DNA from 2 places in the Sphingopyxis sp. GW821-FHT12C06 genome. Region 1 is predicted to be linked to the other one. Evidence: predicted binding sites of a transcription regulator. Region 1 holds the regulator's gene; the other holds the start of a gene.
The links. The regulator LexA, encoded in region 1, represses DNA repair genes until DNA is damaged. The targets are predictions, from matches to a motif close to GTTCCNCNCTTGTTCT.
Positions count from the first base shown of each region.

Region 1 (15,423 bases):
CGCCCCCGATCAGGCGACCGCCAATGCGATCGCGACCAAGGTTCGCGCCGGAACTCCGCTCGCCGCCGCTGCACAGTCCGCGGGCCTTTCCGCCGCAACCACCGGTGACCTGACCCAGTCGGCCTATGCCGCAACGACCAGCGCCGCCGTCGCCAAGACCGCCTTTGCCGCCAGGAACGGCGACGTGCTCGGGCCGACGCAGACCGGCCTCGGCTGGGCAATCGCGCGGGTCGAAAATGTCACGCCCAAGCCGGCGCGCAGCCTCGCCGATACCAGCGACGAAATCCGCACCGAAATCGCCAAGAACAAGGCGAATGAGGCGATCGTCGATTATTACAACACACTTCAGGATGCCGTGAACGGCGGCGCCTCGATCCAGGAAGTCACGGCCGATCGCAAGCTCGTGCTCGCCGAAACGCCCGCGCTGCTGGCCAATGGTCAGGCGCCGGGTCAGCCGGGCTTTGCCCTGCCCCCCGAACTCGCTCCGATGGTCGCGCAGGCGTTCCAGTCCGATGGCGAAGGCGACGGCCATCTCGCAACGCTGGTCGAGAATGAAAAATTCGCCATCTACTCGGTCAAGACGATCGTCGCAGCGGCTCCGCCGCCCTTCGCCCAGATCCGCTCCAATCTGCTCGCCGAATGGCGCTTTGCCGAGGGGCAGAAGGTCGCCCGCGACAACGCGCGCGCCATCGTGAAAACGGTCGAAAGCGGCAAGAGCCTTGCCGACGCCGTGCGCGCCGCAGGCCCGAACATCGGCGGCGTCCAGCCAATCGGCGGCACCCGCGCCGAACTGGGCCAGAATGGCCAGCCCGTCCCGCCCGAACTCGCCCTTCTCTTCTCGATGGCGCAAGGCAGCGTGAAGACGCTGGAAATCCCGGGCAACCGCGGCTGGATGGTCATTGCCCTCGACGAAGTGCGACGCCCCGATCCCAAGAGCATCGAGGCCGGACGTGTTGCCGCGATCGCCCGCCCGCTCGCATCGGCCTTTGGCAACGAGCTGGTCGAACAGCTCGCGGGCGAGGCAAAGCGCCGCGCGAATGTGAAGATCAACAAGGATCTGGTCGAACAGCTGCGCCGCGAACTCACCGGCACCACACAAGCGGCCGAATAGACCCGGTCGTGACACTGGAAGGTAGAGCTGCCGCGCTCGAGGCGTTGGCACAGGGCCGCGGCGCGGTTGTCTGGCAGCGGCTGATCGCCGACATCGAAACCCCGGTTTCGGCGGCGCTCAAACTGATTCAGCCGGGGCGCGGCGACTGGGTGCTCGAATCGGTCGAAAGCGGCGAAACCCGCGGGCGCTACAGCCTGATCGGGCTCGACCCCGACCTGATGTTCGAAGTCACCGGCGACGCCGCGCGGATCAACCGCGACTGGCGCCGTGACCGCGAAGCCTTTGAGCCCGTCGCCGCTCCCGCACTTCAGGCGCTGCGCGACCTCGTCGCCGAATGCCGCTTCGACGTTCCCGAGGGTCTGCCCAAGGCGCTCGCGACGCTCGTCGGCTTCTTCGCCTATGAAACCATCGGCCTCGTCGAGCGCATCCCGCGCGCGCCGGGCACGGGGCTTGGCCTGCCCGACATGGTCTTCGTCCGCCCGACGACGATCCTCGTCTTCGATCGCCTCGCCGACGAACTCTTCCTGATCGCGCCGATCTGGCCCGACGCCAACGCACCGATCGACCGGATGATCGACGCGGCGCAGGACCGGCTCGAGGACATCGCCGCGCGCCTGTCGCGCGTCAGCGCCCATCCCGAGCGCGCCACGACCGATGCGCTGCCCGCCGACATCACGGCAAATCCCGCGACAACTCCCGAACGCTTCGCCGACATGGTCGCCACGGCGAAGGAATATATCGCCGCGGGCGATATTTTTCAGGTCGTCCTGTCGCAGCGTTTCTCGACCCCCTTCGACCTGCCGCCATTCGATCTGTATCGCGCGCTGCGGCGGATCAACCCTTCACCCTTCCTCTATTTCCTCGATCTGCCCGGCTTTGCGCTGATCGGCTCGTCACCCGAAATCCTCGTCCGCGTCCGCGACGGCGAAATCACCATCCGCCCGATCGCCGGCACCCGTCCGCGTGGGCGAACCAGCGCCGAGGATGTCCAGAACCGCGAATCCCTGCTCGCCGACCCCAAGGAACGCGCCGAGCATCTTATGCTGCTCGACCTCGGCCGCAACGACGTCGGCCGCGCGGCAATGGGCGGCACCGTGACCGTCACCGACAGCTATACCGTCGAATTTTACAGCCATGTCATGCACATCGTGTCGAACGTGATCGGCCGCATCGCCCCCGACAAGGATGCGATCGACGCCTTGTTCGCAGGCTTCCCGGCGGGAACGGTCAGCGGCGCCCCCAAGGTCCGCGCCTGCCAGATCATCGCCGAGCTGGAGGCCGACGCGCGCGGCGCCTATGCCGGCGGGGTCGGCTATTTCGCCCCCGACGGCAATATGGACAGCTGCATCGTGCTGCGCACCGCGATCGTCAAGGACGGCGAAATGCACGTCCAGGCGGGCGCCGGCATCGTCGCCGACAGCGAAGCCGCCTATGAACAGCGCGAGTGCGAGGCGAAAGCCGGCGCCCTCTTCGCCGCAGCGCGCGAAGCCGTGCGGCTTGCCGTCACCCCCGGTTATGGGCAGTGATGCAACAGCTCCCCATATCCGCCGAACAGATCCGCCGCGTCACTTTCTTCAAGCGCGACGAGGTGATCACCGACCTCATTTGCTGCGAAATTGCTTCCGATGACCGCCATTGGTTGTTCCATGAAGAGATGGACGGCTGGAAGCTGCTGCTGAACGAACTCGAAGTGCTTTCGAACTTTCGCATGGATTGGTATGCGGCGGCCAGCCAGCCTCCCTTCGCGCCTTCGCCCGTGATCGCTTACGACAGAATGACACCATGATCCTCGTCATCGACAATTACGACAGCTTCACCTTCAACCTCGTTCATTATCTGATCGAGCTGGGCGCCGAGGTGCGCGTCGAGCGCAACGACGCGCTGACCGCTGCCGAAGCGCTCGCGACCGGCGCCGACGCGATGCTGATCTCGCCCGGCCCCTGCACCCCGAACGAGGCAGGAATCAGCCTCGATCTCGTCGCCGCCTGCGCCGAAGCCGGGCGTCCGCTGCTCGGCGTTTGCCTCGGCCATCAGGCGATCGGCCAGCATTTCGGCGGCACCGTCCAGCGCGGCCATTTGATGCACGGCAAGACCTCGCCCGTCTGTCATGACGGCACCGGCCTCTTCACCGACCTCCCCTCGCCGCTCACCGCGACGCGCTATCACAGCCTCGAGGTCGTCGACATTCCCGCCTGCCTCGCGATCAACGCGACCAGCGATGACGGCGCGGTGATGGGCTTCCGCCACGTCGACCTCCCGATCCACAGTGTGCAATTCCACCCCGAAAGCATCGCCACCGAACATGGCCATGCGATGCTCGCCAACTTCCTCCGTATCGCAGGACTGCCGGTCAGCGCCCGGAAAGCGGCGTGAACGGACAGCTCGACCTTCAGGTCAGCGAAGCGGATCTGCTGACCGCCTATCGCGCCCATTACCCGCTTTTTCCCAAGAGCAAGGTCGCGCTTGGCGCGCTGATTGTCCTGCTTATGGCTGCCGGCCTCGCGCTTTGGGACAGCCCTCCCGACGCCCGCCATATCGCCATATTGGCGGGTGGCCTGCTATTCTCGCTGGTGTTCATGCTTGTTGCGATCCAGCTTGTCATGCGCCGCTGGTGGCTGCCGCGCTATACCAGACGCATCCATTCCCAGCAGGCGGACCTTCGCACATCCTGGGCGCTAAGCTGGGACGAAGACAGGCTGAGCATTGCCAATCCGGACAACAGCGGCAATGTCGCATGGGGCGATTTCCATCAATGGCTGCGCACCCGCGGCATGCTGCTGATCTATCGTTCGGAAGCGCTGTTCAACATCATTCCCTTGCACGACGCAGCGGCCGAACGCGCGGCCGATGCCATCACCGCCCTGCTTCAGCAAGCGGGTGTGCCCCAGAAGAGGTCTTCATGAGCCGTTTCGGCCCCTTTCCCGATCCGTCGAACCTGCTCGCCGATGACGAAGCCGCGGCGGCCTTCGCGACGATGCTCGACGGCGGAGCGAGCGACGAGCATATCGCCTTATTCCTCAGCGCGCTCTCCGATCGCGGCGAAACGATGGTCGAAATCGCCGCTGCAGCGCAGGCGATGCGCGACCGGCTGATCCCGATCAACGCCCCCGCGGGCGCGATCGACGTATGCGGCACCGGGGGCGACGGACATCATACGCTCAACGTTTCGACCGCCGTCGCCATCGTCGTCGCGGCATGCGAAGTTCCAGTCGCAAAGCACGGCAATCGTGCGGCTTCTTCCAAATCCGGCGCCGCCGACACCCTCGAAGTGCTTGGCCTCGACATGGAGCGCGCATCGCAGCTCGCCGAAGCCCAGCTCGCCGACCTCGGCATCTGCTTCCTCTTCGCCGCGCACCATCATCCGGCGATGAAGCGCATCATGCCGATCCGCAAGGCGCTCGGCCGCCGCACCATCTTCAACCTGATGGGCCCGCTTGCCAATCCGGCGCGTGTCACGCGTCAGCTGATCGGCATCGCGCGCCCCGCCTATGTCCCCGTCTATGCCGAAGCGCTGCACCGGCTCGGGACCGAACATTCGCGCGTGATTTCGGGCGACGAGGGCATCGACGAACTCTCGCTCGCGGGCGGCAACGAGGTTGCGGTCATCACCCCCGACGGTGTGCGGATGCAGCGCAGCCACGCCGCCGACGCCGGGCTTCCTACCCGCGCCATCGCCGAAATTCGCGGCGGCGACGCGGCCTATAACGCCAAAGCGCTCCGCGACCTTCTGCAGGGCGAAACCGGGGCCTATCGCGACGCCGTGCTCTATAACGCCGCCGAGGCGCTCGTTGTCGCGGGCACGGTCGACAATCTGGTCGCCGGAGTCGAAGAGGCCGCCGAGGCCATCGACAAGGGTCTCGCCAACGCGCTGCTCAATTGCTGGATCGCCTATAAATGAACAAGCTCACCCAAATCCTCGTCACCAAGGCCGAAGAAGTCGCCGAACGCCGCGCCTTGCGCTCGCTCGCACAGCTCGACGCCATCGACGCCGGCCCGGTGCGCGGCTTCGCCGCCGCCCTGCAGACCAGGATCGACGCGGGCGGCTTTGCCTTGATTGCTGAAATCAAGAAAGCTTCGCCATCCAAGGGATTGATAAGAGAAGATTTCAGCCCTGCAGACCACGCTCGTGCCTATGCTGCGGGCGGCGCTGCCTGCCTGTCGGTGCTCACCGATGCGCCATGGTTTCAGGGCCATGAGGATTTTCTGATCGCCGCGCGCGCCGCATGCGACCTGCCCGTCCTCCGCAAGGATTTCATGGTCGACCCGTGGCAGGTCGCCGAAGCCCGCGCGATCGGCGCCGACGCGATCCTGATCATCGTCGCCGCGCTCGAAGACGCCATGATGGCCGATATCGAGGCCGCCGCGATCGAACGCGGCATGGACGTCCTCGTCGAAGTCCATGACGAAGCCGAACTCGACCGCGCGCTGTCGCAGCTCAACTCGCGCCTGATCGGCGTCAACAACCGCGACCTGCGTAGCTTCGAAACCGACCTCGGCGTCACCGAACGGCTCGCCAAGCTCGTCCCGCCGGGCACGTTGCTCGTCGGCGAAAGCGGCATCGCGAACCACGCCGACTGCCAACGCCTCGCCCAAAGCGGCGTAAAAACCTTCCTCGTCGGCGAAAGCCTGATGCGTCAGGATGACGTCACGGCGGCAACCAGGGCGCTGCTAGAGGGCTGAAGCAGCAGCCGCGTCTGATTTTCCGCGTGGAATCGCACCGCCTGTGTCAGGCAAGATTCCGCTCCTCGTAAATCCGGCCGTTAACCTGCCTTGGCCCTGTCGAAGCCCCAGCGACGACGGGGAATGAAATGCCTTCTTCGGGGTTTTGCAGTGCACACGCCCTTCCCCCTTGCCTTTGCCCCCGCACATTGCTTCGCTCCACTGGCATGACAAACAGACCGACTCACCTCGACGAAAGCGGCGCCGCATCGATGGTCGATGTCGGCGCAAAAGCACCCACCCGGCGGCGCGCCGTCGCGGGCGGACGCATCACCATGTCGGCGGAGGCGCTGGAGGCGATCCGCAGCGGCAATGCACCGAAGGGCGATGTCCTCTCGACCGCGCGCATCGCGGGCATCATGGCGGCGAAGCGCACCGCCGACCTCATCCCGCTCTGTCACCCGATCGCGCTCTCCAATGTCGGCGTCGAGTTCGACTGGGAAGCGACCGGCATAGCGGTCCGCGCGACCGCCGCGACCACCGGCCCCACCGGGGTCGAGATGGAGGCGCTGACCGCGGCCTCCGTCGCGCTTCTCACCCTCTACGACATGGCCAAGGCGCTCGACCGCGCGATGATCCTCGGCGACATTCGCCTGCTCGAAAAGAGCGGCGGACGGTCGGGCGACTGGCGCGCCGAGTGAGTGACCTGCTGCCCGTCGCGGACGCGCAGGCGCGGCTCCTGGCGCTCTGTGATCCGCTGGCGTCAGAAAATATTGCCTTATCCGAAGTGCTTGACCGATATACTTCAGAAGATGTGAGAGCAAAACGTGACCAGCCAGCCGCGCCCTTGTCGGCGATGGATGGCTATGTGATCCGCTTCGCCGACCTGCCCGGCCCGTGGACCATCGTCGGCGACATCGCCGCCGGAACCACACCCCGGCGCACAATCGGTACACGCGAGGCCATGCGCATTTTCACCGGCGCCATGCTCCCCGCCGGTGCCGACACAATATTGATTCAGGAAGACGCCGTAACTGACGGAAACAAATTGATATTATCTGGAGAGAGCCCGGGCGAACCCGGCCGCCACGTCCGCGCACGCGCTACCGATTTCGCCAGCGGAACGCCACTGCTCGAGGCAGGAACACGCCTCACCCCCGGCGCCATCGCCGCCGCCGCAATGGGCGGTACAGGTGCGCTTTCGGTCGGCGGGCGACCGCGCGTCGCGATCCTGACCACCGGCGACGAACTTGTCCCGCCGGGCCGTCCGCTATCTCCCGGCCAGATTCCCGACAGCAATGGCGTCATGCTCGCTGCAATGCTCGCCGCCGAACCCGCACAGGTCAGCCTGCCGCTCCACGCCCGCGACGACCGGGGCCTTCTTTCCAACATTCTCAATGATCTGGCGCGCCATCATGACGTCATCGTCACTGTTGGCGGCGCCTCGGTCGGTGATCATGATCATGTCCGCGGTGCGCTCGAAGACACGGGCGGGAGCATCGATTTCTGGAAGATCGCGATGCGCCCCGGCAAGCCGCTGGTCGCGGGCACCATCGGCGATGCGATCCTGCTCGGTCTGCCCGGCAACCCCTCCTCGGCCTTCGTCACCGCGACGCTGTTCCTGCTCCCGCTCGTCCGCCACCTCGCTGGCGCGCGCGATCCGCTGCCGCCGGTCCATCAAGCCCCCCTCGCCGCGCCATTGGCTGCCGGGGATGGCCGCCGCGATTATCTACGCGCCCGACTCGACGCCGGGCGGCTCACTCCCTTCGCCGCGCAAGACAGCGGCCAGACTTTCCCGCTGATCGCCGCCAACGCGCTGATCCTCCGCGAAATCGGCGCGCCGCCGCGCAGCGCCGGGGATATGGCCGATTATATCGCCATCGCTTGACAAGTTCCGCTCTGTTCCACTATCGTTCTCCTTATGTCCGGTATTTGGCATCATGGAGAATGAACGATGTTGACGGCGAAGCAGCATGAACTGCTCCACTTCATCCAGGAACGGCTCGACACGAGTGGCATTTCGCCGTCGTTCGAGGAGATGAAGGAAGCGCTTGGTCTCAAGTCGAAATCCGGAATCCACAGACTTATCAGTGCATTGGAAGAACGCGGCTTCCTCCGCCGCCTCCCCAACCGCGCCCGCGCGCTCGAAGTGCTCAAGGTGCCGGAGGCCGCCAGGACGGCGAATACGCCTGTGCACAATGATCGCGACAATATCGTCCCGCTGCGCAAGCCGGCCCCCGCCCTGCGTCCGCTCGCCGCGAACGACATCATCGAAGTGCCGCTGCACGGCAAAATCGCCGCGGGCGTTCCGATCGAGGCGTTCGAGGATCACAACAATCTTGCGGTCCCCGCCGCGCTGCTCGGCGCGGGCGAGCATTATGCGCTCGAAGTCTCGGGGGACTCGATGGTCGAGGCCGGCATCTTCGATGGCGACTATGCGCTGATCCAGAAAGCCAGCACCGCGCGCGAGGGCGATATCGTCGTCGCGCTGGTCGATGGTCAGGACGCAACGCTCAAATATTTCCGCCGCGAAGGCCAGATGATCCGGCTCGACCCAGCGAACAGCGCCTATGAGCCCCAGCGCTACGCCGCCGATCGTGTCATCGTGCAGGGTCGGTTGTCGGGACTGCTTCGTCGTTACCACTGACCTGCGGCGGGCGGCGCCACGGATGTTCGTCGCCCGCGCGTAGCGTAGTGACGATGCGCGGGCCGTCACCAGTATAGATGGCAAGCCCGCCACTTTCGGCGAGGCTGTCGCGATCGACCGTCAACCAGCGCGCGACGCATTCGCGCGGCAACCAGCGGTCGCTGATCACGACATCGGCGGCGGCGCACGCCGCCGCCATATCGGCCCCCTCGATCCGGTCTCGGCCGCGCGAGACAAGGAAATGGCGCTGGTCGTCTCCTTCGCCCTGCCGCCAGCGGCAGAAGTCCGCGTTGCACTCGACGTGATTTAGGTCGGCCAGCGCAACGAGCGGAGCGTCGTGACCCGCAGCCTCCGCCATCGTATCGCGAACATAGTCGCCCGCACGGTCGCGAAGCAGCGCATAACCGCCCCCCGGCGCCGCGACTGCAATATGACGCCCGTCACTCGTCACCAGCACATCCGGCCGTGGCTGCACGAGCAAAGCCGCGATCCCCATCGCGAGCGGCGCGAAGCCCGCGCGGCGCCAGCGCGTCTGCCACAGCAACAGCCAAAGCCCGCCAAAAATCGCCAGGCCGAAGCCCCAGGCGGGAAAGCTCGGCAGCATCGCGACCGCCCCCGGAGCGGCGGCTACGCCGTGCGCAAGCGCGAGCAACAGATCCAGCGCCTGCCCTGTGACCCACCAGAAAGGCGCACCGAGCCCTACGCTGTCGAGCAGCAAGGCCAGCGCCTCGGCCGGCATGATGACGAAAGTGGTCAGCGGGATCGCGACAACATTGGCGAGCGCGCCGTAAAGTCCCGCTTTGTGGAAATGAAACAGCGCGATCGGCGCCAGCGCGACCTCAACCACCAGACCGGTGATCAGCAATCCGACAATGCCACGCCCCAGTCGAATGGCCCAAACTTCGGTGCGACGCGCAAGAAATGCCCGCATCGAACGGCTTTCGTGGAGCGCGATGATCGCGGTGACCGCCGCGAAGCTCAGCTGGAAACTCGGCCCCGCGAGCGACTCGGGGCGCCAGATCAGCACGATCAGCGCCCCTGCAGCGACGAGCCGCAAGGTCAGCGCCTCGCGCCCGAGCAGGAAGGCGAAAAGGACGAGCAGCGCGGCGATGAACGAGCGCAGCGTGGGCACCTCCGCACCCGCGAGCAATGTATAAGCCCCGCCCGCAATTGCCCCGGCAGCGGCGGCAAGCGGCAACACATAGCCCGCGAGCGCCAGCCGCCGATTCAGCGCCAGCAGCCGCATCGTCAACAACATCGCAAAGCCCACCGCGGCGGTCACATGCAGCCCGCTGATTGACAGAAGATGCGCAAGCCCGCTGCGCCGCATCGCCTCTTCATCGACCTCGGCGATCGCGCCGCGATCTCCGGTGACGAGCGCGGCGGCGATGCCGCCCGCCGATCCGTCGAGCTGGCCGTGGATATGCGCGCTGAGCCGCGCACGCAGCGGCGGCGCGCGTGCCCTTTGTCCCTCGACACGCGCAATCTCGCCAAGAATCGTCCCGACGGCGCCGATGCGATCGAACCACGCGCGCTGCGCAAAATCATAGCCGCCGGGCAAACTCGCGGCGGGTGGCGGCATCAGGCGCGCGCGAACGCCGATATCCTCACCGGGCATGATATCGCCCGCTCGCTCGCTATCCGCGGTAAGCCGCATGCGCGGCGGCAGGTCCGGCCGATCATGCGGCTGGACAATGAAACGCACCTGCCCACGCGCGGGCAAAGGCTCGACGCGCTCGACCGCCGCAGTAAATTCGGTTGTGATCGGCCGCGCGAGCACCGGCGCCGCAACCCACAGCGACCGCGCCCAGATCAACAATACTCCCGCTACCATCACGCCGCAGCCGATCGCAACCGCTCGCCCCATCCGGCTGTGCCAGCCGATCAGCAGGCCGCCGAGTGCGCCCGCAGCGAGCAACAACAGAAGCCCGATCCAATGCGCCTCAGCCGGAAGAATGAACCAGGCGGCAACCCCGGCACCGAGCGCAACGGGCAGCCAAAGCCCGATCCGCTCGCGTTCCGCCTCCAGCAGCGCTTCTATTGCGTCGGCCAGCCTGCGCCATCCCGCAACCCAGCGCGTACCAATGGGCGTTTGAAGCTGCCTTGTCGCCATGCTAGGGGCTCCCCCGACCCCCGTCCCCGCACCTGTATCCGGGGGCGACAGAGTGAGTGAAAGAGAACCTGGTGGCAACCGAAAATCAAGCAATTGCAGTCGAAGCGAACGGCGCCGATGTGGTGACGCGCTTTGCGCCCTCGCCGACCGGCTTCCTGCATATCGGCGGCGCCCGCACCGCGCTGTTCAACTGGCTGTTCGCGCGCCATCACGGCGGAAAATTCCTGCTCCGCATCGAGGACACCGATCGCGCGCGATCGACCGACGCGGCAATCGACGCAATTCTCGACGGGATGCGTTGGCTCGACCTCGACTGGGACGGCGAAACGGTGTTCCAGTTTGCACGCGCCGACCGCCATGCCGCCGTCGCCGATGAATTGCTGGCGAAGGGCGAAGCCTATCGCTGTTACCTGACGCAGGACGAACTCGCAGCGATGCGCGCCGAAGCACAGGAAAAACGCCTGCCTTTCCGCGTCCGCAGCCCGTGGCGCGACCGCAATGACGGTGACCCCGCCATCCCTCACGTCCTCCGCCTGCGCGCGCCGCAGGAAGGCGCGGTGACGATCAGCGACCGCGTTCAGGGCGATGTCACCGTCCAGAATGCCGAACTCGACGATTTCGTGCTGCTGCGCAGCGACCGCACCCCGACCTATATGCTCAGCGTCGTCGTTGACGATAACGACATGGGTGTGACGCATGTGATCCGCGGCGACGACCATCTGAACAACGCCTTCCGTCAGGTTGCGCTGCTGCGTTCGATGAACTGGCGCGAGCCCGTCTATGCGCATGTCCCGCTGATCCACGGCGCCGATGGCGCGAAGCTGTCGAAGCGCCATGGCGCGCTGGGCGTCGACGCCTATCGCGACGAAATGGGTTATTTGCCCGAAGCGGTGAACAATTATCTCCTCCGCCTCGGCTGGGGCCACGGCGACGACGAAATCATCAGCCGCGCGCAGGCGGTCGAATGGTTTGACCTTGGTCATGTCGGCCGCTCGCCGTCGCGCTTCGATTTCAAGAAGCTCGAAAATCTGAACGGCCATTATCTCCGCGAAGCCGATGACGCGCGCCTCGCCGCGCTGGTCGCTCCGATGACGGGCAAGCTGGTCGGCCGCGATCTGACCGCCGACGAGCAGACGTTGCTCACGAAAGCGATGGCGGCGCTGAAGCCGCGCGCCAAGACGCTCCACGAAATCGCCGATGGCGCGACCTTCCTGTTCGTGCCTGAACCGCTGACGTTCGACGAAAAGGCCGCGGCGGTGCTCAAAGACACCCCGGCTGGCATGCTGGCGTCGATCGCCGACCGCTTGCGCGCGCTGCCCGACTGGTCACAGGAATCGGTCGAGGCCGCCATTCGCGAAGAAAGCGAAGCCGCGGGTGTCGGACTCGGGAAACTGGCCCAGCCGCTGCGCGCCGCGCTGACCGGGCGGACAATATCGCCGGGAATTTTTGACGTACTCCTGCTGCTTGGCCGCGATACCAGCCTGGCGCGACTTGACGCAGCGCACAATTTTCCGGCAGGGGCGTAGCCGATCACCGTCTCAGCCCAATGAATAGGGGAAAGCCATGACCGACCAGACCGCGAAAATCACCCTGGGCGACAAGAATATCGAAAGCCCCGTGCTGTCCGGCACGGTCGGTCCGGATGTCGTGGATATCCGCAAATTCTACGCCCAGACCGGTGCCTTCACCTATGACCCGGGCTTCACGTCGACCGCGAGCTGCGAATCGCAGCTCACCTATATCGACGGCGACGAAGGCGTATTGCTTCACCGCGGCTATGCGATCGGCGACCTAGCCGAAAATTCCAGCTTCATGGAAACCTGCTACCTGCTGCTGAACGGCGAACTGCCGAACGCCGGTGAACTGACTTCGTTTGAAAACACAATCACGCGCCACACGATGCTGCACGAACAGCTCGCGACCTTCTATCGCGGCTTCCGCCGCGACGCGCACCCGATGGCGGTGATGTGCGGCGTCGTCGGCGCACTCAGCGCCTTCTACCCCGACTCGACCGAAATCCACGACCCGCGCCAGCGCATGATCGCCAGCCACCGGCTGATCGCGAAAATGCCGACGATCGCGGCGATGGCGTATAAATATTCGGTCGGCCAGCCCTTCGTCTATCCCGACAATTCGCTGAGCTACACCGGCAATTTCCTGCGCATGACCTTCGGCGTTCCCGCCGAGGAATATGTGGTCAATCCGGTCGTCGAGCGCGCGCTCGACCGTATTTTCATCCTCCACGCCGACCATGAGCAGAATGCGTCGACCTCGACCGTCCGCCTCGCGGGTTCGTCGGGCGCAAATCCCTTCGCATGCATAGCGGCGGGCATCGCCTGCCTGTGGGGCCCTGCGCATGGCGGCGCCAACGAAGCCGCGCTCAACATGCTGCGCGAAATCGGCACACCTGACCGCATCCCCGAATATATCGCCCGCGCGAAGGACAAGAATGATCCGTTCCGCCTGATGGGCTTTGGCCACCGCGTGTACAAAAACTACGATCCGCGCGCGACGGTGATGCAGAAGACCGTGCGCGAAGTCTTCGACGCACTGAAGGTCAGCGATCCCGTCTTCGAAGTCGCGCTGCAGCTCGAGGAAATGGCGCTCAACGATCCCTATTTCGTCGAGAAGAAGCTGTTCCCGAACGTCGATTTCTATTCAGGTGTCATCCTGTCGGCGATCGGTTTCCCGACGACGATGTTCACCGCGCTCTTCGCCCTCGCCCGCACCGTCGGCTGGGTCGCGCAGTGGAACGAAATGATTTCGGACCCCGCACAGAAGATCGGCCGTCCGCGCCAGCTCTACACCGGTCCGACGCATCGCCCGTACGTGCCGGTCGACAAGCGCTAAGCTTTCGATTTCAGACAGATTTCAAACGGCGGCGCAGGCAACTGCGCCGCCGTTTCGATTCAGACGTCGCGCGCCGGCAGGCTCAAGGTGAAGCGCGCGCCCTGTCCCGGCGCGCTGTTGACAGTCAGGTCACCATCCATCGCCCGCGCGAGGCGACGAGCGATATAGAGGCCAAGTCCCGATCCGCCGCTGTCCGTGCGGCCCAGCCGCTCGAATTTCTCGAACACGACCGCCTGTTGCCCGGAGTCGATCCCCTGACCCTGGTCGGCGACCGTCACCATCGCCCGGTTCCCCTCGCGATCGACACGTATCCAGATCAGCGAATTTTCTGGAGAATAGCGGATAGCATTCCCGAGCAGGTTGAGCAGAACCTGAAGTACGCGGCGGAATTCGCCGGTCGCGGGCATCTGGTCGTCGGTGCTCGGAGCATCGATGCGAATGCCCTTTTCCTCTGCCTTCATACCGAGCAGACCGACCGCTCGGCGCGCGAGGTCGCCAAGGTCGATTTCATCCTGCGCCGCCTTGAACCCCGGGCGTTCGATATTCTGGAGGTCAGCCAGGTCGTCGACCAGGCCGAGCAAATGGCGCCCGGCATGCGCGATATCACCCGCATAGCGCGCATAGTCGGCGCGGATCGGACCGTCGAACTGGCCGGAAATCGTCTCGGCCGTCGCGATGATGCGGCTGAGCGGCCCGCGCAGCGCGCCGTCGATCCTTCGTCCGAAAATCGGATCGGAAAGCGGCAGCGATCCGAAGGCCGGGTCGAGCGCCGCCTGCACTTGGGGCGGATGATCCGCCGCCGGCTCATCGGCGGGCGCGGCAATGCCACGAAAGCCGGTAAAGCGCCCCGTCGCATCGAATACAGCTTCGCCCGACAACGTCATCGACACCCGCGCGGTCTGTCCATCGGCGCGCACGCGTTGACTTTCGAACCGCATCTGCCGCGCCAGAGCACGCAGCACCGGAAAGCGGCCGTCCTCGTCGGGCTGCAGTTCGAACAATTCGGACAGCGAATGCCCTTCCCAGTCTTCAGGAATCGGTGGCGCGTCGGCTCCGGCACGTAATGCGACCATGCGCAATTGCTGATCGCATTCCCACGTCCAGCTTTGCGGCGTCATACTAGCCGCTACCATCGCCGGCATGAGCGGCTGAGCGACCGGACGCGTGCGCCAGTCGCTGATTTCGACGCTTGCGCCATCGGAATCGGGAATGATGCGGACGAGCGCATGAACGTCACTATGATCATCGGCCGCATAGAGCGGGCGATTGATGTCGGTTTGCAACCGCTGCGCCAGCGCGGCAAGCCGCGCCAGATGCGGCAGCGCCAGCGGCTTTCCGAGATCTGCGCCCGCGCGTTGTTGCAGGCGCAGCAAGGGTGCGTCGGCACCGATAAGCAAGCCCGCCCGGTCGATACGACCGTGGATGATGTGCTCGCTTCTCATTTTCCGTCACCTTGGCCCGCAACGGCCCGCGCCGACAGCATCGCAAGCGACGCCTCGAGCGGCGCCAGTGCGACCCGGTCGAGCCGCAACGGCCCGAGCAGCGACGGCAATGTAACGGCGCCCGCCGTCAGCAAGGCGAGCGCCATATCGCCATAGCTGCGGTGCCATGCGACGGCAGCCAGCGCGATCACCACTGGCCAGTCATGCCGGGTGATTGCGGTTGCAGCCGTGTCGGACAGCGCGCCGCGCGCCGCCAGCATATCATGATAGGCCTTGGCAGCGGCGTCGATGCCGCGCTCGTCCGCCTGCCGGTCCATTGCTGCCCGCACCGCATCGCCTAGCGCGGCGGCACGGCGATGGTCCTGACTGATCTGGCCGAGGCGCCACGCCGCAATGTCGTGAAGCAGCCCACGAAATATCAGGGGGTCGAGGTCGGCAACGCCCAGCGCCGGATGACCGAGCGCGTCGAAGCGGCGGCGGTCGGCAATTTGCAGCGCCAGATGGGCGCGATCGGTTGCTGACAAAGTTTCGCCGCAGGCCGGCTCTTCGTCGCTCACCCCGGCGGATTCGCGGGGAAGCATCTCGGGCGGGCCGCTCTGCT
Region 1 covers NZ_JBXAQR010000002.1:622,165-637,587, forward strand. Annotated here, with positions in the region: gene AC1RRJ_RS08355 (peptidylprolyl isomerase) at 1-1,111, shown strand, start outside; gene trpE (anthranilate synthase component I) at 1,120-2,637, shown strand; gene AC1RRJ_RS08365 (hypothetical protein) at 2,637-2,897, shown strand; gene AC1RRJ_RS08370 (anthranilate synthase component II) at 2,894-3,484, shown strand; gene AC1RRJ_RS08375 (YcxB family protein) at 3,481-4,014, shown strand; gene trpD (anthranilate phosphoribosyltransferase) at 4,011-5,009, shown strand; gene trpC (indole-3-glycerol phosphate synthase TrpC) at 5,006-5,791, shown strand; gene moaC (cyclic pyranopterin monophosphate synthase MoaC) at 5,998-6,471, shown strand; gene AC1RRJ_RS08395 (molybdopterin molybdotransferase MoeA) at 6,468-7,658, shown strand; gene lexA (transcriptional repressor LexA) at 7,725-8,417, shown strand; gene AC1RRJ_RS08405 (ComEC/Rec2 family competence protein) at 8,371-10,530, opposite strand; gene gltX (glutamate--tRNA ligase) at 10,602-12,056, shown strand; gene AC1RRJ_RS08415 (citrate synthase) at 12,094-13,380, shown strand; gene AC1RRJ_RS08420 (PAS domain-containing sensor histidine kinase) at 13,440-14,822, opposite strand; gene AC1RRJ_RS08425 (hypothetical protein) at 14,819-15,423, opposite strand, start outside.

Region 2 (15,423 bases), 210 kb from region 1:
TCGGGGTCGCGGCGCTGATCATGCCGTGGAACGGCGCGGTGGTGTCGGCGGCGTGGAAGCTCGCCCCGGCGCTTGCCGCGGGTTGTTCGTGCATATTGAAGCCCGCCGAACTGACGCCGCTGTCGACGCTCTACCTTGGCCAGCTGTTGCTGGAAGCGGGCGTGCCCGATGGCGTCGTCAACATCCTTCCCGGTGCCGGGCGCGATGTCGGATCAGCGCTGGTGCGTCACCCCGGCGTTTCCAAAGTCTCCTTCACCGGATCGACCGGGGTCGGGCGGCAGCTGATCGCCGACAGCGCGCATAATATCACGCGCCTGTCGCTCGAACTCGGCGGCAAGTCGCCTTTCATCGTCTTTGCCGACGCCGACCTCGATGTTGCCATCCCGTCAGCGGCGGATGCGATCTTCTCGAATGCCGGGCAGGTTTGCGTCGCCGGGTCGCGCATCTATGCCCAGCGCGCGATCTTCGATCAGGTCGTCGAGGGCGTGACGGCGATCGCCCGTTCCTACCAGCTTGGCCCCGGCCTCGACCCCGCCAGCACGATGGGCCCGCTGATCAGCGCGGCGCATCGCGGCCGTGTCGGCGCGATGGTCGAACAGGCGCGCTCGGATGGCGCCGACATCGTCACCGGTGGGGAAATGGTCGGCGAGCGTGGGCATTTCTACGCGCCCACGGTCGTCGTCGGTGCGGCGCAGGATAGCGCGATCATTCAGGAAGAGGTTTTCGGGCCGGTCGTCACCGTGACGCCGTTCGACACCGACGCCGATGCCTTGGCGCTCGCCAACGACAGCAGCTACGGCCTTGCCGCCAGCATCTGGACGCGCGACGCCGCGCGCGGATTGCGACTGGCGGGCGAAGTCGAGGCCGGGATCATCTGGATCAACGACCATGGCATTCCCGAACTGGCGATGCCGATCGGCGGGGTGAAGCGTTCGGGGATCGGCCGCGAGCACGGCCTTGTCGGGCTTCAGGCCTTCACCGAGCAGCGATCGGTCATGCTTCGTCTGTGACGTCCGGCTTTCCCAGCGTTTCGACCTCGTCCATCAGCCAATAGGAAAAGGCCTTCACCGCTGCGGTGTCGGCATCTTCGTTGCGGCAGACGATATAATAGCTCTGGTCCGACGGCATCACTTCCTTGAACGGTCGGACCAGCTCGCCCTTTTCGAGCGCGTCGGCGACGAGCGCCCCGCGGCCGAGCGCAAAGCCGTTGCCCGCGATGCTCGCCTGCGTGACCAGATGCGAATGGCTGAAGCCAAAGCCGCGGCGCATGTTCACCGACGTCACGCCGAAATGCGCGAGGAAATGCTGCCAGTCGATCGACATGACGTCGTGGAGCAGTTCGAACCGCGCGAGGTCGGCGAGTTCGGTCGGCGGTTCGGTCCCTTCGAATAGCGAGGGGCTGCAGACCGGGAAAATATCTTCCTTCAGAAATTCATAGACGTGCATGCCCGGCCAATGGCCCTGACCATAGCGGATTTCGACGTCGGCATCGCCCGCGGTCAGCGCATCTTCCTCGATCGGCCGCGCGACGAAACGCAGGTCGATGTCGGGGAAGCGCTGATGGAAATTGGTGAGGCGCGGGAGGATCCACGCGCTCGCAAAACTGTCGAGCACCGCGATATTGAGCGATTGCCGGTCGTCGCCCGCAGCGACGTCGGCGGTGATGTCGGCCATGGTGTCAAAGGCGCTGGTGAGCGGCCCGACCAGCCGCTCGCCAGCTTCGGTCAATTTGAGCGACCGATTCAGCCGCCGGAACAGTGACTGACCGAACCATTCCTCGAGCGCGCGGATCTGATGACTGACCGCGGCCTGCGTCACGCACAGTTCCTCGGCGGCGCGGGTGAAGCTCAGATGGCGTGCGGCGCATTCGAACACGCGCAGCGCGAGCAGGGGAGGAAGCTTTCTCGGCATGATTTTCCCGATCATGAGGGGAGCTAATTGCCCCGATAATAAACGGCCATTTGTCAGCGCACGGGCCGACCCATAGGCATGGAATTCCTCATACACAAAGCGGTCGGAGCATCCATGAAAATCACCAATGCCAGCGTCATTATCACTTGCCCCGGACGCAATTTCGTCACGCTGAAAATCGAAACCGACGAGGGCGTCTACGGGATCGGCGACGCCACCCTGAACGGTCGCGAACTCGCCGTCGCTTCCTATCTGACCGACCATGTCATTCCGTGCCTGATCGGGCGCGATGCGCACCGGATCGAGGATATCTGGCAGTATCTGTATCGCGGTGCCTATTGGCGTCGCGGGCCGATCACGATGTGTGCGATCGCGGCGGTCGATACGGCGTTGTGGGATATCAAGGCGAAGGCGGCGAATATGCCGCTGTACCAACTGCTCGGCGGCAAGAGCCGTGAATCGGTGATGGTCTATGGCCACGCCAACGGCCGCGATATCGAAGAAACCTGTGACGAGGTCGCGAAATATATCGACATGGGTTACAAGGCGATCCGCGCCCAGTCCGGCATTCCGGGCCTTGCCTCGACCTATGGCGTCGCCAAGGACAAAATGTATTATGAGCCGGCCGACGCCGCGCTGCCGACCGAGAATATCTGGTCGACCGAAAAATATCTCGATCACACGCCCAAGCTGTTCGAGGAATTGCGCACGCGCTTCGGCTTTGACCATCATCTCCTTCACGACGTGCATCATCGCCTGACGCCGATCGAGGCGGGGCGCCTTGGCAAGTCGCTGGAGCCTTACCGCCTGTTCTGGATGGAAGATGCGACCCCGGCCGAAAATCAGGAGGCGTTCCGCCTGATCCGCCAGCACACCGTCACGCCGCTCGCGGTCGGAGAGATTTTCAACACGATCTGGGACTGCAAGGACCTGATCCAGAACCAGCTGATCGATTATATCCGCGCGACCGTCGTCCATGCCGGCGGCATCACGCATTTAAAGCGGATCGCCGACCTCGCGGCGCTGTATCAGGTTCGCACTGGCTGCCACGGCGCGACTGACCTGTCACCGGTGTGCATGGGCGCGGCGCTGCACTTCGACATTTCGGTGCCCAATTTCGGCGTGCAGGAATATATGCGCCACACCGAGGAAACCGATGCGGTGTTCCCGCACGCCTATACGTTCGACAAGGGCACGCTCTATCCGGGCGACGTCCCGGGGCATGGCGTCGACATCGATGAGGCGCTGGCGGCGAAATATCCGTATCAGCCCGCCTATCTGCCCGTGAACCGGCTCGAGGACGGGACGCTCTGGCATTGGTAAGCCCGGGCCTCGCCCAACATCCCGCCCGGTCATGACCGGGCGGGCGCTCAGCGGCAATCGCCGCCTGCGGTTCGCGATGTTCGGCGCGCTCTATGCTGCGCAGGGCATCCCCGACGCGATGGTGCTGATCGTCTTTCCCGCCTTTCTGGCGGCGCATGGCGCGAGCATTTCGGTGATCGGCGTGTTTCTGGCGACCGCGATGCTGCCCAATGCCGCCAAGCTGGTCGTCGGGCCGCTGATCGACCGCATCGCCTTCCTGCCGATGGGGCGGCGCAAGCCGTGGCTGATGCTGGGACAAATCGGCATCGCCGCGAGCTTTGCGACGCTGGCGCTGCTGGACGATCCGGTGAAGCATATCGCGCTGTTCACCGCGGGCGCCTTCGCGATCACGCTGGCGACGGTGTTTCAGGACGTCGCGACCGACGCGACCGCGATGGACCTGATCCCCCCGAGCGAGCAGGGGCGCGCGAACGGCATCATGTGGGGTGCCAAGACGCTGGGAACCGCGGGGGCGGCGAGTGTCGGCGCCTGGATACTGACGGTGTTCGGGTTCGCCGCGATGACTGCGACCGCCACCGCGGCACTGCTGGCGGTTTTCGGCCTTGTCGCGCTGGTGCGCGAGCGTCCGGGCGAGCGGCTGTTGCCGTGGACGCGTGGCACCGCCTCGGCCGATGCCGCGGCTGAGCGGTCGGACAAATGGCTGGCGATCCTGCGCCAGCTGTTCGGGGCGTTGCGCCAGCCCGCCGCGATGCGGCTGGTGCTGCTGTCGCTGACGATCGGGCTGCTCGTCGGGATGACGGGCGCGCTGGCGCCGGTGCTGATGGTCAAGCAGCTCGGTTGGGCGCAGGCCGATTATGCGCAATATCGATCGATGCTGAAGCTGGCGTCGGGGGTCGCGGGGATGCTGGTCGGCGGCTATGCGATCGACCGCCTCGGCCATCGGCGGGTGCTGGTCGCGACCTTGTCGATGATCGCGCTCGCGAACCTGCTGCTCGCGCTATTCACGGGGCAGGCGGGGGCGACCGCCTATTTCATCGCCTATGAAATGCTGATCGTCTTCACCTTCATCACCTTTTTCGCCGCGACGATGAGCCAGTGCAGTCGCGCGATCGCGGCGACGCAATTTTCCTTCACGATGGTCTGCGGCAATATTACCATGTCGCTCGGCGCCGCACTGATGGGACCGGTGATGGCGGCGGGCGGGGCGACGGCGATGTTGATTGCGATTGCGGCTGTGGCGCTGTTCGGGGCCGGGGTGATGGTCGGGTGGCGCCCCGAAACGGCCAAGCTGTCGCTATAATTTCGTCAGCTGATAAATGGTCTGAATCGCCGGTGCTGGACAACAGCGGGGGCGAGGTGCTGCTGCGCGCCTCGCCCCCCCCCCCGCCGCATTCGTTACCAGGGCTTGTTGAGCCCGGTGCGTTGGCGCCGTTCCTCCCACGCATTTCCGCTGCGGGCGGCGGCCCGGCGGAAAGGCGCAAGGGGCAGCGCGAGGAGGAACAGCCAGACCGAGGGGCTGGTGAGCAGCGCGCCGACCGAACGCAGCGCGTCCTGCGGCGTGACCGTGACCTTGGTCTCAATCGTGCTGTCGGCGCTGCTCTCGATCACCAGGTCGCGCCCGGCGCGCGCGATGCGGCCGATGGAAAAATCGATATCGGCCAGCGAACTGATTACGCGCATCGCGATTCTCCCTGTCAGTCGCGCTTGAGCGTGCCAATGTCCTGCGCCGCCTTGACGCGGCGCTCGTGCTGGTTCGCCATATCATCGACGGTCATGCCGGCGGGCGGGGTGAACTGGCCGCGGCCATAAAGGTCACGGAACACTTCCTTCACCGGACCCATTTTGTCGGCCAGCGTGCGCGGCGGACGGCCGCTCGGGAACTGGTTCGCCGGATAGATCGGGTTTTCGTAGATCTGGCGGAAGCCTTCGGTGCGGACGTCGACCCAGGTGTTGTGGTTGCAACGCGAACGATGCTCGCGCAGCCCTTCGATGTCGATGGTGACGCCGAGAACCTGTTCCTGCGGATAGGGCGCGTGGCGCATCATCATGCCGGTATAGTCGATACCGAAGCTGCCGCCGGGGCAGAAAGCCTTCGGATAGAAATCATAATCGACGGTGCCCCAGTTCGAACCCAGCACATAGGCCATATTGTCGTGCGCACGGGTGCGGCGGGTGAATTCCCAGAAATCCCAGGGAGCCGAAACGCCCTCGACCTCTTGCAGCGCGACCGGGTGGCAGATGACTTCGACGCCATTATAGCCCAGCGCGCGCGACACTTCGGGGGTGCAGCCGTCGTGGCAGGTCATCGTGCCGAGCTTGCCGATTTCGGTGTCGATCACCGGGAAAAGCTGGCTGATGTCGCCGCCGAAGACTTCGCGATATTCGTCGAAAATGTCGTGCGGGCTGGTGCCGAGGCCGATCGAGGCCGGGATGTGCCACTTGTGATATTTCAGCACGACGTCGCCCGACGGGCCGATGATGAAGGCGGTGTTGAACCAGCGATCGGGGAATTCGGGGACCTGTTCGATTACGCCGCCGCCAGCGATATACATGCCATATTCGCGGGCCTTGTCACCCAGGCGCTGCATTTCGGGGCCATCGAGGGTGATGGCCTTTTTCATGAAGCCGTCGATGCCATGCTCGCCCTTGCCCGGCGTGGTCACGCCCTGCATGAAATATTCGGGGAAGACGGCGAGCTTCGCCGGAAGTTCCCAGAAATAACCGACGCCAAAGTCGATCATGTTGAGCGCGCGATCGAGATTCTTGGTGATCCCGTCGCGGTCCTCTGCGACGTGAACGTGCGGCTGCATCACCAGCGCGGTATATTTGTCGATCTTTTTCGAAACCGTCATTTGCTGTTCCTTTGCCTGAAAAAATTACCAGAAGTCGGCGGGCTCGATGCCCATGTCGTCGAGCATCACGCGGGCCGTGATCGTGCCGGCGGCCGAGATGCCGCCACCGGGGTGGCAGTGCGGGCCGGTCATGTAGAGGTCGCGAACCGGCGCCCGATAATGGGCGTAGCCGGGGAAGGGGCGGAACGAACCGAGCTGCGCCGCGATGCGTTCGCCGCCGTTGGTCGTGCCATCGACGAAACTGGGGTTGGCGTCCTCCAGCGTGTGGCGATGCTGGACGTGCATGCCCAAGATCGTCTTTTCGTTGATGTTGGGCGCATATTGCTGAAGCTTGGGGATCAGCACATTGCGGGCATAATCCTCGCCAATATCGTCCCACGTCTGCCCATCGGCGAGCCAGTTGGAGACATAGGTGTCGACGATCAGCGTATGCTTGCCTTCGGGCGCGCGCGTCGGATCGAGCTTGGTCCAGCAGGCGGACCAGAGGAAGGGGTCGCTGGGCGGCTTGCCGGTCGCGAGTTCGGCGTAGAAATTGATCATCTGCTCCATCGAATCGACGATCCGGTGGAAGGGCGCGGCGCTCATATCGACGCCGTTGAGAAACTCGGGCGCTTCCGACAGCGCAAGCTGCGCGCGGCAGATGCTGATCTTGCCGAAGGAAAAGCCGCGAACCATCTTGGCGAAACCGGGTTCGAGATGCTCTTCACCGACAAATTTCAGGAAGGTCTGCTTGGGTTCGAGCGCCGACACCACCGCACGCCGCGAGCGGATAACGCGGCCATCTTCGAGCCGGACGCCGGCAGCGCGCTCATTCTCGATCAGGATTTCGGCGATCGGCGCTTCGCGGAGCACGGTGCCGCCCTTGGACTTGATATAGCGCGCCATCGCGTTCGGCAGCTCGGCGCTGCCGCCTTCGGGGATCGCCTGACCATAATAATGGATCGCGGGGATCATGATGTAGAAGGACTGGCCGGCGCCTTCCTGATCGGGAAGGATCTGCGGCGCGAGCGCCCAGTTGAGCATGACTGCCTTGACGAAATCATTCTCGAAATTCGCTTCGACCCACGCGCGCGCCGACATCGAGAATTCGCGCAGGCGGCGAAGGCCGGCCTCGCTCGTCTCGAGCGCGCTGGCGAGCGCCGACGGGGCGGCGGGGGGAGAGAAGAAGGCCTTGATGAAGCCTTCGCGGACCTGTTCGAAATCGGCATAGACGCCGCGATAGCGGTCGGCGTCGGCCTGCGAATAGGCGGCGATCGAGGCGCAGGTCTTTTCGATCGACTTATAAATGACGATGCCGGGGCCGCCGTTCTTGTCGGGATGGCCGGTGATATGGTCGGTGGGCTCGATATATTTGAGCCCCATTTTTTCCAGCTCGGGGCGGATTTCCTGAAAATCGGGATTACACTGGATCCAGACGTGCGACGATCCGTAAAGATCGTGCTTGAAACCGGGCAGGGTCACTTCGCGCGTCACTGCGCCGCCGCCGACCCACGGGTTGCGCTCGACGACGCACACATGCAGTCCCTTGCGCGCCAGCGTCGCGGCACAGGCCAGGCCATTCACGCCGCCGCCTGCGATCACAACGTCAAATTCCGTTTCCGCCATCTTATTGCCTCATCCGTTTTGGTCCCTGTTGGGGTCGCCTCGACGGTAGGGCAGCGATGGTGGCCTGAAAAATTAGGCTCACTCACGGGGGCGATTAGCAATTGTCATCCGAAGTTTTCGACGTGCCGCCCTATGAAAGTGGCGGATGCGGCGGCAAGAGACCGCCTTCAAGGAAAGGGCCTGGATGTCGACGGTATTGATCAGTGGTGCATCGCGCGGACTGGGTTTGGCGCTGGCCGGCGCCTTCAGGGACAGCGGCGCTTCGGTGTTTTCGGGCACGCGCGACCTCGCAGGTCCGAAGGATGTCGAACTGAACGTCCGGTCGATCCCCAGCTGCGAAGAGGCGGTTCGTCAGGTCGTCGCGGCTGATGGCGGCATCGATATTTTGATCAACAATGCGGGCGTCCACCTTGCCGGCGCGGTCGCGTCGCTCGATCAGGATACGTTCAAGGAAACGCTCGACATTAACCTGCTCGGCGCCTGGCGCCTGACCAAGGCGGCGGTGCCGCATATGCGTCGCGGCGGGACGATCGCCATGATCTCCTCACTGTCCGGCCTCGTCGGATTGCCCGACGACGGTGCTTATGCCGCCAGCAAATTCGCACTCGAAGGCCTGAGCCAAAGCCTCGCCGCCGAACTCGCGCCGCTGGGCATTCGTGTGCTGGTTTTCGAACCCGGACGGGTCGCAACCGAATTTGCCGGGGTGACCGATGGTCTCGCCCCCGAAATCGCCGCGCAGGAGATCGCCGATACGATCTTGCGCGGCGACGCGCCCTTCCGCAATCCGATCGGCGTCGACGCCGTCCGAGTCTTTGAGGCACTGGGCGCCGATCGCGGCGAACGGTCCGAGGCGATGGTGCGTCAGGTCACGGGCAGCGACTGGCAGCCGCGACTGGGCGAATAAACCGACAATATTGGGACAAGGGTGAGGCGATATGGCGTTGATCGCATCGGATAATCATGCAGCACTGTTGACCGTTCTGCTGGCACTGGTCTGTATCGGCCTGTGGAGCGAACGGAACCGGATCGCCTCGAAGATCCCGGCAGTCGTCTGGGTGCTGGGCGGCGGGGTCTTGCTGTCCAACTTTGGGCTGATTCCGCATCAGGCGCCCGCCTATGATTTTATCGGCGGGGTAATCATGCCGATTGCCATTCCGCTGCTGCTGTTCAAGGCGACCTTCACCCGCATTCTGGGCGAAAGCGGTCGGGTGTTGCCGCTGTTTTTCATCGGCGCTGTCGGTGTGTGCGTCGGCGCTGTCATCGCCAACAGCCTGATCGACCTTGGCCAATATGGCCCGCACATCGCCGCGACCTATGCCGCCGCCTGGATCGGCGGGATGACCGACATGGTCGCGATGGCCGAGATTACCAATTTGCCGCCCGACGTGTTCGCTGTCGCGGTCAGCGCCAGCGCGCCGGTCAGCATTATCGGGCTGATGATCCTCGTCTCGCTGCCCAATATCGGGTGGGTGCGGCGTCCGCTTCCTTCGGCCATCTGCGATGCGCAGACCGAAGCGACCGCGACGACCGAGGAGGTTCGGCCCGCACTCGACCTCGTCCACATCAGCTTCGCGCTCGCGCTCAGCGCCGCGATCTGCTGGGTCAGCACCTGGATCGCCAATGCGACCGGCTTTGGCCACTACAGCCTGTTCATCGTCACCCTGATCGGCGTTGCCATCGCGAATATCTTCCCGGGTCCGATGCGCGCGCTGAAGGGCGATTTCGATCTGGGCATGTTCATCATGTATATTTTCTTCGCGATGATCGGCGCGACCACCGACATGACGGCGTTCGTGACGTCGGCGCCGGTCTATTTCGTCTTCGGAATGATCATCATCCTCGTCCATGTCGCGATCGTGCTGGTGGCCGCGCGCCTGCTCAAGTCCGACCTTGCCGAGGCGATCATCGGTTCGGGAGCGAATATCGTCGGCGCCGCTGCTGCGGCGGGGATTGCAACGTCGAAGGGCTGGAAGTCGCTGGTCACCCCGGCAATCGCAACGGGCATGCTCGGCAAGGCGATCGCCAATTTCTTTGGCGTCGCGGTGTTCCAGCTGTTGAGCTGACCGACAGGCCCGCGCCTCAGGCGAGCTTGATGAAGCTGTCGAGAACGCGCTTGGACCCGGCCTGTTCGAACTCGACTTCGAGCTTGTTGCCATCGATGTCGGTGACCGCGCCGTAACCGAACTTCTCGTGGAACACGCGCATCCCGACCGCGATGTCGCTTCGTGCCTTGGCGCCGATCGAGGCGGCACGGCCGCCTTCGGTCGGGGCGGGAGCGCGGGTGACGGTTGAGGATTTGACCGCCGCGCGCTGCCACGCCGGGCCGCGTGTCATCGTGCGGGTCGCGTTACGCTCGGCAACTTGCGCGAAGGGATCACTTTGCGCCGACCAGTTAGCGCGCCACATGCTGGCGCCGCCGCCAAAGCTGTTTTCGCTGTCGACATGTTCGGGCGGAATTTCGCCGATGAAGCGGCTGGGGATGCTGCTCATCCACTGGCCGTAAATGCGGCGGTTCGCGGCGTGATAGATGGTCGCGCGCTGGCGGGCGCGGGTGATCGCGACATAGGCGAGGCGACGTTCTTCCTCGAGGCTGGCGGTGCCGCCTTCGTCCATCGAGCGCTGCGACGGGAAGACGCCATCCTCCCAGCCGGCCAGGAAGACATGATCGAACTCCAGCCCTTTGGCGGCGTGGATCGTCATGATGGTGACGGTTTCGGTCGTGTCGTTCTGGTCGCGGTCCATCACGAGGCTGACATGTTCGAGGAATTCCTCGAGCGTTTCATATTCCTCCATCGCGCGGACGAGTTCGGAGAGATTTTCGAGGCGCCCCGCGGCCTCGACGCTGCGATCGGCCTGGAGCATCGCGGTATAGCCCGACTCGTCGAGGATCAGCTGGGTCAGTTCGGGATGCGAGAGCTGGTTCGCCTTGGTCTGCCAGCCACGCACCTGCGCGACGAAATTCGCGAGCTGGCGGCGGGCCTGCGGGGTCAGCTCGTCGGTTTCGATGAGGCGCGCGGCGGCGTGGAGCAATGACGCCTGTTCGTGGCGCGCATATTGGTGGATGCGCTGGAGCGCCTTGTCGCCGAGGCCGCGCTTCGGCGTGTTGACGATGCGTTCGAAGGCGAGATCGTCGGCGGCCGAGTTGACGAGGCGAAGATAGGCAAGCGCGTCGCGGATTTCGGCGCGTTCGTAGAAGCGGAAACCACCGACGATGCGGTATGGCATTCCGATCGCGATAAAGCGGTCCTCGAACTCGCGTGTCTGAAACTGCGCGCGGACGAGGATTGCGGCGCGGTCGAGCGAGGTGCGCTGACGCTGGAGGCTTTCGAGCTCTTCGCCGATCCGCCGCGCTTCCTCTGGCCCGTCCCACACGCCGACGACGCGCAATTTGTCGCCCGGTTCGAGGTCGGTCCACAGCGTCTTGCCGAGACGGCCGCTGTTCTGCGCGATCAATGCCGAGGCGGCGGCGAGGATCTGCGGGGTCGAGCGGTAATTTTGTTCGAGGCGGATCACCGTCGCGCCAGGGAAGTCCTTTTCAAAGCGCAATATGTTCGCGACCTCGGCGCCACGCCAGGAATAGATCGACTGGTCGTCATCGCCGACGCAGCAGATATTCTTGCGCTGCTGGGCGAGCAGGCGCAGCCAGAGATACTGGCTGGCGTTGGTGTCCTGATATTCGTCGACGAGGATATATTTGAAGCGTTCCTGATATTGCTCCAGCACGTCGCGGTGATTTTTGAGGATCACCAGCATGTGGAGCAGCAGGTCGCCGAAATCGCAGGCGTTGAGCGTCTTCAGCCGCGCCTGATAGAGCGCGTAGAAATGCTGGCCCTTGCCGTCGGCATAGGCTTCCTTGTCGCCGGCATCGAGGTCGGCGGGCACGAGGCCGCGGTTTTTCCATTTGTCGATCAGCCCGGCGAGCTGGCGCGCGGGCCAGCGCTTCTCGTCGAGCCCTTCGGCCTGGATCAGCTGTTTGAGGACGCGGAGCTGGTCGTCGGTGTCGAGGATGGCGAAATTGCTTTGCAACCCGACCAGTTCGGCGTGGCGGCGTAGCATCTTGGCGCAAATGCTGTGGAAGGTGCCAAGCCAGGGCATCCCTTCGACGACGTCACCGACCATGCGGCCGATGCGCTCGCGCATCTCGCGCGCCGCCTTGTTGGTGAAGGTCACGGCAAGGATTTCGGACGGCCAGGCGCGTCGCGTCGCCATGATATGCGCAAGCCGCGCAGTGAGCGCCGCGGTCTTGCCGGTGCCGGCGCCCGCGAGCATCAGCACCGGGCCTTCGGTGGTGAGCACCGCCTGCCGCTGCGGCCCGTTGAGGCCTTGCAGATAGGGCGGGTCCGAGGGACCGGGGGGAGGCAGATCAGGCGGCGAGGTGGGGAGGCTGTTCACGCGCGAACGATTAGGGAACAGCGGCGGGGCTGTCCAGTGGGGTGAGGGGGATGGTCGTCATCTCACCCTTCGCTTTCTCCTCCCCGCACAAGCGGGAGCCCGTTGCTGCGCGCGCCTCTTCCTAAGCTGCCTGGGAATCCCGGGTCTTCGCCACTTCCACGCGATCGCGGCCGAGGGTCTTGGCGCGCAGCAGTGCGGCGTCCGCCGTCCGGACGAGCCGGTCAAAGCTGCAATGGTCCGGTGCAACCGCCGCGCCAATCGAAACTGTGATGGATTCGAGGTCGCGGTCGCCATGCCCGAGCCGGAGCGCAGAGATACGGGTACGGATGTCCTGCGCGCGCTCTTCTGCCTGCACCGGCGAGAGGGTCGGGAGCAGGATCAGGAACTCCTCACCGCCATAGCGAAAAGCGAGGCCGGATTCGCGCGTGACATGGGCGAGTACATGTCCAACCCCGCGCAAGACCGCATCGCCGGCCTCATGACCATGTTCGTCGTTGAAGCGCTTGAAATGATCGACATCGATCATCAGGCACCCAAGCGGTTCGCCGAGGCGTTCGGCCTGCGCGATTTGGGTTTCGAGGATGTGGCCGAGCTGCCTGCGGTTGGCGAGACCGGTCAGCGAATCGGCCATTGCCATCTCACGCAGCGTGTCGCGCAGTTGCAGATTGGCGATCGCCAGCCCGATATTTTCCGCCAGCATGTCGAAATAGATTTCGGGCACCGCGGTGCGCACCATGTCGGCGTCCGGCATCTCGAAATACAGCAGGCCCAGCGTCTCGCGTTGTGCGGTGAGCGGCAGGCACAGCGTATCCACCGGCTGTCCGGTCTCGCGCTCGATGTGATCGCACGGCACATCGACATGGCCGCCCGCCGGACGATGGCGGAGACCGCGGCGCAACGCCCAGCAGGAAACGGCCGAGAACTGGGTTCCCGACCGGGCCGGGTCGAGCCAGCTGCACGCCTCGACCACAACGTTGCGCTGCCGGTCGAGCAGATAGAGCCGCCCCGGCAGTTGCGGCGCAATCTCGGGGACGAAGCGCTGGACGACCTCTTTCAGGTCGTGGAGGGTATCGCACCCCTGCATGCGCTGCGTCATCCGCGACAGAAGGTCGCGCATCATCCGGTCGGCGTCGCGTTCGGCCTCGAGCCGTTGGCGTTCAAGGCCGTTTTCGCGGAAAATGCGTATCGCCTGCGCCATGTCGCCGATCTCGTCGATATGGCTGACCTCGGGCGGCTCGGCGGCAAAATCCTGTACCGCGAGGCGGTTGACCACATCGCTGAGCTTGACCACGGGGTGAAGCACGCGCTGTTTGAACACGAAATAGAGTACGCAGAGGACGAGCAGCGCGGTCATGCCGAGGACGATCTCAGAAATACTCTTCCACAAACGGGCGAGATCGGTCGCGTTGCCAATTTGTGTCGCTATCCGGCCGTCGAGCTGATCCTGAAAACGCTGGACCTCGATTTCGGCGCGGTCGAGCTGGCGTTCATATTCGGCGCCGAACAGCAACTGGCGTGCCGCGCCAGCATCACCCTTTTCGTAAGCCGCAAGAGCGGTCTCCTGCTCGTCGTGGAGCAGGTCTGCAAGGCTGATCGCCTTTTTCAACGCGCCGAGTTCGCCCGGAATGGCGCCAGCGTCGCCGATATGCCGGATGCGGTCCTCGACGGTCTTGAGCGCCGCGGCCTCGCTGCGATAAGCGGCGAGATAGGTCGGGTCGCCGGTGTTGACATATTGCCGCGCCCGGTCGCTCAGCGCGTAAATGTCGATCCCCAGTTCGGAGGTTGCCTGATCGAGTTCGTAGCGCTGCTCAACCGCTGCGCGTTCATGCTCCTGGGCGTTGGACGCGAAGATCATGGTCGTGCTCGACACGATCGTCAGCACGACGGTTGCCCCGTAAGCCCAGTTGGTGATTGTAGCCAAACGCATCGTCGGGTTCTAGCTAGCCGATAATTGGCAAGAGGTTAACCCCGGTTTCGACGGGGTTGTGAGGCGTCCCCCTCCATCAGGCGCCTATTCCGCTTGATGGAGCACGGGAAGGCGTTCAAAGCGGCGCCGATAATAGAAGCGGAGAGGCATCGCCCATGGATCTGGCACCCTATCGCGCGCATCGCCGCGTCCTGACCGCGAGTCTTGTCGGCACTGCGGTCGAATTTTACGATTTCTACATTTACGGTACCGCGGCGGCGCTGGTGTTCGGGCCTTTGTTCTTTCCTTCGGAATCGCCGTCGGCGCAGCTGATGCTCAGCTTCATGAGCTTCGGCCTCGCCTTTTTCGCGCGGCCCGTCGGGGCGATCGTGTTCGGCCATTATGGCGACCGCATCGGACGGAAGTCGACTTTGGTTGCGTCGCTGATGCTGATGGGGGCGTCAACACTGCTAATCGCCTTCCTGCCCACCTATGCGATGGTCGGGTGGGTGGCGCCATTGCTGCTATGCCTGTTGCGCTTCGGTCAGGGGTTCGGGCTGGGCGGCGAATGGGGCGGCGCGGCGTTGCTTGCGGTTGAGAATGCGCCGCCGGGATGGCGCGGACGGTTCGGAATGTTCCCGCAACTCGGCGCGCCGGTCGGGTTTATTGCCGCAAACGGCCTGTTCCTGATTCTTGGGCTGACGCTTAGCGATGCCGATTTTGCCGCGTGGGGCTGGCGGATTCCCTTTCTGCTGTCGGCGGTGCTCGTCGGGCTGGGGTTATGGGTGCGTTTGAAGATCAGCGAGACGCCGGATTTTGCCGAGGCGATGGAGAAGGGGCCGCCCGCCGGGATTCCGATCGGTGAATTGCTTCGCAACCATGTGCTGGTGACGCTCGCGGGGACCTTCGCGGTCGTCGCCTGCTTTGCGATCTTCTATCTTGCGACCTCGTTTGCGCTGGCGCACGGGACGACGGTGCTGGGTTATCCCAAAGAGCAGTTCCTGCTGATCCAGCTTGGTGCGATCCTGTTCATGGCGGTCGGAATCATCGTTGCGGGCTATGCCAGCGACGCCATGAGCGCGCAGCGCGTACTGACCTGGGGGTGCGGCGCGACGATACTGATCGGCTTTATGTTCGGACCGACGCTGGCGTCGGGGTCATGGTGGATCGTCGGGCTGGGGCTGGCGAGCGCGCTGTTCGTGATGGGCCTGGTCTATGGTCCGCTCGGCGTGTGGCTGACCGATTTGTTCCCGGTGCGCGTGCGCTATACCGGGGCGTCGATGGCGTTCAACCTTGGCGGCATATTGGGCGGCGCGATGGCGCCGATCATCGCGCAGGCGCTGAGCGATCGGGGCGGGACCGCGGTGGTCGGGCTGTATCTGGCGCTCGCCGGGGTGCTGAGCTGGGTCGGGCTGACGATGGTAAAGCGGCAGG
Region 2 covers NZ_JBXAQR010000002.1:407,217-422,639, reverse strand. Annotated here, with positions in the region: gene AC1RRJ_RS07420 (aldehyde dehydrogenase family protein) at 1-1,010, shown strand, start outside; gene gcvA (transcriptional regulator GcvA) at 994-1,926, opposite strand; gene manD (D-mannonate dehydratase ManD) at 2,026-3,234, shown strand; gene AC1RRJ_RS07405 (MFS transporter) at 3,266-4,534, shown strand; gene AC1RRJ_RS07400 (hypothetical protein) at 4,630-4,914, opposite strand; gene AC1RRJ_RS07395 (nitrilase-related carbon-nitrogen hydrolase) at 4,929-6,086, opposite strand; gene AC1RRJ_RS07390 (phytoene desaturase family protein) at 6,111-7,691, opposite strand; gene AC1RRJ_RS07385 (SDR family NAD(P)-dependent oxidoreductase) at 7,876-8,595, shown strand; gene AC1RRJ_RS07380 (DUF819 family protein) at 8,627-9,754, shown strand; gene AC1RRJ_RS07375 (ATP-dependent helicase) at 9,771-12,083, opposite strand; gene AC1RRJ_RS07370 (sensor domain-containing diguanylate cyclase) at 12,205-14,010, opposite strand; gene AC1RRJ_RS07365 (MFS transporter) at 14,166-15,423, shown strand, end outside.
Region 2: the regulator LexA is predicted to act here: its motif matches at 12,087-12,102, upstream of AC1RRJ_RS07375 (ATP-dependent helicase).